DNA from 2 places in the Psychrobacillus sp. FSL W7-1457 genome. Region 1 is predicted to be linked to the other one. Evidence: riboswitches for the same ligand, from Rfam matches in the RefSeq annotation. Region 1 holds a riboswitch; the other holds the start of a gene.

Region 1 (3,158 bases):
AGTCTCGAAAGCTGTGGCAGAAGGAAGAGATGTGATAAATCTTGGACAAGGTAATCCCGACCAGCCCACACCGGATCATATTGTAAAAGCATTATCAAGTGCTGCTAAAAACCCTCAATCTCATAAATATTCTCCATTCAGAGGAATAAATGAGTTGAAGCAAGCAGCAGTAGATTTTTATTCGCGCGAATACAACGTAAATTTGGATCCTGATACAGAAGTCGCTATTTTATTTGGAACTAAAATTGGTTTGGTTGAACTACCTTTAGCTTTGATGAATGATAACGAGTTAATGCTTCTTCCAGACCCTGGTTATCCAGATTACTTATCAGGTATTGGGCTAGCCAATGTACAATTTGAAACAATGCCCCTGTTAGAGGAAAATAGTTTTCTTCCAGATTACGAGCAGCTTTCTACAGAACAAAAAGAAGCTGCAAAACTGATGTATTTGAATTATCCAAATAACCCAACTGGAGCTTCTGCCACTTCAGAATTTTTTCAAGAAACGGTAGATTTAGCGAAGGAAAATGGTATAGCCGTTGTACATGACTTTGCGTATGGAGGTATTGGGTTTGATGGAAAGAAACCAGTTAGCTTTTTAGAAGCAAAAGGCGCAAAGGAAATCGGCATTGAAATGTATACACTCTCTAAAACCTATAATATGGCTGGATGGCGTGTGGGTTTTGCAGTCGGTAATTCTAAAATCATTGAATCTATTAATATTATACAAGATCATCTTTTTGTCAGTCTCTTTCCTGCGGTTCAGACTGCAGCAGCCGAAGCATTAAATGGCTCTCAAGAATGTGTGGATGAATTAGTAGCACTTTATGAAAAAAGAAGAAACATTTTCATAGAGGCATGTAGAAAAATTGGTTGGAACGTAAAAGCTCCAGAAGGCTCTTTCTTCGCTTGGCTTCCAGTTCCAAATGGCTATACTAGCGAGGAATTTGCAGACCTTCTTTTAGAAAAAGCTGATGTTGCAGTCGCTGCTGGAAACGGCTTCGGTAAGCATGGAGAAGGTTATGTACGGGTGGGGCTATTAGTTGATGAGGATCGACTCGTCGAAGCCGTAGAAAGAATAGAAAAGCTACAGCTTTTTTAATAGTTGCTGAAACACTGATTCAGTCTTCTTGCTAAATATTGCTTATGCATAATTATTTATATAATTCTCTATTTGAAGTTTTCTAAACAATTATAAAAATATAAAAATATCTATTGACTTCAATAGAGCAGTGTAGTAAATTTTTTCTATAGTAAAAACGAAAAACTTAATAGATTATTATCTCTTATCAAGAGTAGCTGAGGGACTGGCCCGTTGAAGCTCGGCAACCATCTATACTAAAAAAGTATAGAAAGGTGCTAAATCCTGCAAAACATTTTTGTTTTGGAAGATAAGAGAGGACCATACATATTTGTGTGCCTCTCTTTCTTTTGAAAGAGAGGCTTTTATATTTATTCGTTTTTATTAATACATATTCAGGAGGAATTACGATGAAAAAATTAAGCTTAGTATTATCAGGTGTTTTATTAACAGGGTTACTCTCGGCTTGTGGTGATGATGCTACTTCAGGACCATTAGATGAAAATAAATTAGTTATTGGCGTTACGTCAGGTCCACATGAACAAGTTACTGAGGTTGTTGCGGAAGTTGCAGCACGCGACGGACTAGAAATTGAGATAAAGGCTTTTTCAGATTTCGTACTTCCAAACACAGCACTTGCTGAAGGAAGCTTAGACGCAAACAGTTATCAAACTCTACCTTTTCTTGACTCATTCAACGAAAATAATGATACAGAGCTAGTACCAGTCGCTGAGACTATTTTACTTCCAATGGGCGTTTATTCTGAAAAGTATTCATCCTTCGAAGAATTGCCAGATGGGGCTACCTTTGGACTACCAAATGATCCAACACAAGGTGCACGAGCTTTAGACATATTAGAAGTGAACGGTTTTATCAAAGTGAAAGAAGGTAAAAAAGGAAATGCTTCTATTCATGACATTGAAGAAAATCCTAAAAACCTTGAATTTATTGAATTAGAGGCTGCTCAAATAGTAAAACAGCTTAGTGAGGTCGATGCAGCAGCAATCAATTCCAATTATGCTTTGGAAGCTGGTATTAACCCTGGAGAAGAATCTATTTTGTTAGAGTCAGCAGATTCACCATACGTTAACCATATTGTTGTTCGTAAGGAAAATGAAAATGACCCTGTCATTCAAAAATTCATTAAAGCATACCATTCAGACGAAGTTAGAGAATTTATTGAAGAAGAATTCCAAGGTTCTGCACTACCAGGATGGTAAAAGTAAAAAGTAGTTAGAAAAGCGTAGGAGTCTATGTCTGCACCGACAGGCAAATGGGAAAATGCGAGGAGGCAGATCCACAGCCACCGCAGTATTTTCCCATTTGACCCCGAGGGGCAAGACGCCGAAGCTAGACAACTAGAAAAGCGTAATCGCCTATGTCTGCCGGCGTTTCTTTAGAAAGGAAGATCATTCATGATAGTTTTAGAAAATATTACAAAAGAATTCAACAGTAAAAGTAGTACGGTTAAGGCTGTTAATAACGTAAGCATACACGTAAAAAAAGGTGAAATTCATGGTGTTATAGGATATAGCGGTGCAGGGAAAAGTACGCTCATTCGCTGTGTAAATCTATTAGAGAAACCAACATCCGGAAAAGTATACATAAACGGCAATAACATTACCCCCCTTCCCCCGGCGAAGCTACGTATGGTACGAAATAAAATAGGAATGATCTTTCAAGGATTTAACCTTCTAAAAACAGCAACTGTTTATGATAATATTGCCATTCCATTAAAGCTACTCGGCTATAACAAAGCAGAAGTAAAAAGTAGAGTAGAAAAGTACTTAGAAATAGTTGGTTTATCTGATAAGTATAAAAGCTATCCAAACCAGCTTTCAGGAGGGCAAAAACAACGCGTCGCAATAGCTAGAGCCCTTGCACAGGAACCCGAAGTACTATTAAGCGATGAAGCAACAAGTGCATTGGATCCTGAAACTACTGATTCCATACTAGATTTGTTATTAAAAATAAATAAAGAGCTGGGTATCACTATTCTACTAATCACCCATGAGATGAATGTCATTCAAAAAATATGTGATCATGTGTATGTAATGGAAAAAGGAGAAGTTGTAGA
Region 2 (3,158 bases), 1.6 Mb from region 1:
TTTAAGTCTTCTCTTTTTTCATTTACGATATGATAAATCCCTTGGCCGACTGTTCCAAACCCTAAAATCGCTGCTTTTATTTTTGCCATGCTGTCTCCTCCAAAATGAATCTGTACAATTGAATATAAATAATCGCACTTGTGTAATATTTCAATAAATTTATTGACTATTTTACATATTGTAGACTATTTTTATTCATTATACAATATAATTCTACCTAGAGAGGACATTTGTTTTTCTCAAAAGTACTTTTTCGAGTGCATTTTGTAAGTCTTCAACTGCCTCCAAGCCAACAGACAAGCGGATTAGGTCCTCTGTAACGCCTGTTTTTTCTAAATCCTCTGGAGTAAGCTGTTGGTGAGTAGTAGAAGCCGGGTGGATAATTAAGGATTTTGCGTCTCCTACATTAGCAACATGAGACCAAATTTCAATATTATCAATAATTTGTCTGCCTGCTTCTCTGCCTCCCTTCACTCCAAATGTCAGAATAGAACCGAAGCCATTTTTTAAATACTTTTTAGCCAGCTCGTGCGTTGGATGGTTTTCAAGCCCTAAGTAGTTAACCCATGACACTTCCTCATTTGCATTTAAGTACTCTGCAATCTTCTGTGCATTTTCGTTATGTTTTGGCACTCTTAAGTGAAGTGTTTCTAGTCCTTGAAGAAAGGAAAATGCTGCCTCTGGGCTAAGAGTAGGACCAAAATCCCGAAGCAACTGAACTCTTAGCTTAATTGCAAATGCCACATTTGGTACGTCGATTCCATAACGTAGCCCATGATAAGTAACATCAGGCTCTGTAAATCCCGGAAATTTATCGGAGTTCCAATTGAAATTCCCTCCGTCTACTACTACACCACCAATTGTTGTCCCATGGCCTCCAATCCATTTCGTTGCAGAATGTATAACAACGTTAGCTCCATACTCTATAGGATTTGAACCAAAAGGTGTAGCAAATGTGTTATCTACTAATAATGGAACTCCTACTTCATTGGAAATTTTTGAAACAGCTTCTACGTCTAGAACATTTAAGCTTGGATTTCCAATGATTTCTGCAAAGAAGCCTTTCGTTTTCTCTGTAACAGCTTTACGGAAATTTTCTGGGTCAGAGGAATCTACGAATTTTACTGTAATCCCATAACGTGGGAGTGTATGTGCAAATAGATTAAAAGTTCCTCCGTATAAGTTTTCAGCAGCTATAATTTCATCTCCAGCTCCAGCAATGTTCAAAATAGAAAATGCTATGGCTGCTGCTCCTGAGGAAAGTGCTACTGCTGCTGTTCCTCCTTCCAGTAATGCAATTCTTTGTTCAAAAACATCTACTGTTGGGTTTGTGATTCTGGAATAGATATTACCAGTCTCTTTCAAGGCAAATAGATTTTGTGCATGCTCTGTGTTTTGAAATACATATGAGGTTGTTTTGTAAATAGGTACTGCTCTAGATCCTGTCACTGGATCAGGCGTTTGTCCACCGTGCAATAGAAGTGTTTCTTTTTGAAGATTAGTCATTTGAATTCCTCCGATTTAGTAGATTAGATGGATGCTGGAGGCCAGAGAGGATTATAGAACTGACAACTATAAAAACCCCTCTTCAATTAAGAAGAGGGGTCAAATTGATGACATGTTCCTCCTCTTATCTTCCAAATTCTATTAAAGAATTTGTAGGATTTAGCACCTTTCCAAGTTATAGAACTTGGTGGTTGCCGGACTTCTTAGGGCCTATTCCCTCAGTCACTCTTGATAAGAGTATTTGATTAGTATTCCATCTTGTTACACAGTATAAGTCTCCATATATTTAGATGTCAAGTCATTTTATAAAAATTCTGAAACTTCTTCTTTTTTTAATCGTTTAATATAATAGATAGAATAATTTTATAAGGGGTGTCATAGAATGGTTGTTTGGATTGTTAGCATTCTCCTAACAGGCTACATTATTGGTTCGCTACATGGATCTAAACTCGCTCAATGGATGAGTGGAGTTAATATAAAAAAAGAAGGCCTAAATAATTCCGGAGCATCCAATGCTACTATCGTACTTGGTTGGAAGTATGGTGTTTTAGTGGGAGTCATAGATATATTAAAGGGTGCCATTATGATTATTGGCGTACGTGTACTTTCTGAGCAGTGGAGCTTGTTTAGTTCATCAGAGCTGGATCTACTTCTTTATCTAGCTGGTGCCGCGGTTATTTTAGGACACAACTTTCCAGTTTTCACAAAATTTAAAGGTGGGAAAGGCACTGCTTCCATCATCGGGGTTTTACTTGCATTACACTGGCCGGTCGGACTGGCAGGATTGCTTATATTAATCTGCGTTACACTTTTAACGGATTATTTGTTGATAGGAGTTTTATTTTTTTATCTCATATTTTTAGGAGCCTCTGTCTGGACAGCAGATGGAGCAGGGCCAATTTTAATAGCTGGCTTCCTATTTTTAATGGCTTCCTTCTTACACATAGAAAATGTCCAACGATTATTACGAAAGGAAGAGACAAAAATCTCCTCCGTTATAAAGAAAAAGAAGCCTTCGCTTTAAAGGAAAAGAGTGAGTTAAATGAGCAAAAAAAAGAGGTGGATTGTGGTCATTCCATTAATAATAATCGCATCGAGCGGATTAGGTATGTGGATGCTTACAAGCAAATGGCTCGAGGACGGGTTGAAGCCTAAGGCAGACGGTTCCAATGAGTATGCCATTGTGTTAGGGGCAAAGGTAAAAAAAGGACATATACCTTCTCTAGCACTTCTTTATCGTTTGGAAGCAGCACTAGAATATGCTGAAAAGTATCCAGCTGTAAAACTTGTTGTTACTGGAGGACAGGGACAAGATGAGGATATAGAGGAAGCTATAGTGATGAAGAACTATCTTGTAGAGAATGGAATTAAGGAGAGTCGAATCATAGTAGAAGATCAATCTACCTCTACGTATGAAAACCTTTTATACTCCCAACAGCTTCTCCCTGACAGCGTTACCTCTGTCACCATTATTACGAGTGATTTCCATTTACAGCGCGCAAAAATTATAGCCGAAGGAATAGGATGGAATGCTGATGTGGTAGCTGCTAGGACACCACAAATTTCAGAGGCAAAACTGCGTTTGCGTGAAAGAGCAGCCTTGCTCAAAACCTTTGTCTCTGGAGAATAAAACAAAGGGAAGGATTAAAAAG

The links. A riboswitch is a leader RNA that binds a small molecule or an ion and turns the genes downstream of it on or off. The one in region 1 is predicted to bind S-adenosylmethionine.
Region 2: another riboswitch for S-adenosylmethionine. It lies ahead of NSQ95_RS01025 (PLP-dependent transferase); the one in region 1 lies ahead of NSQ95_RS08565 (MetQ/NlpA family ABC transporter substrate-binding protein).

The regions. Positions count from the first base shown of each region.
Region 1 is NZ_CP151993.1:1,795,348-1,798,505, reverse strand. Features, by position in the region: gene NSQ95_RS08570 (pyridoxal phosphate-dependent aminotransferase) at 1-1,102, shown strand, start outside; SAM riboswitch class I at 1,284-1,398, shown strand; gene NSQ95_RS08565 (MetQ/NlpA family ABC transporter substrate-binding protein) at 1,492-2,301, shown strand; gene NSQ95_RS08560 (ATP-binding cassette domain-containing protein) at 2,497-3,158, shown strand, end outside.
Region 2 is NZ_CP151993.1:191,483-194,640, reverse strand. Features, by position in the region: gene NSQ95_RS01030 (homoserine dehydrogenase) at 1-89, opposite strand, end outside; gene NSQ95_RS01025 (PLP-dependent transferase) at 214-1,506, opposite strand; SAM riboswitch class I at 1,628-1,744, opposite strand; gene NSQ95_RS01020 (glycerol-3-phosphate acyltransferase) at 1,889-2,530, shown strand; gene NSQ95_RS01015 (YdcF family protein) at 2,549-3,136, shown strand.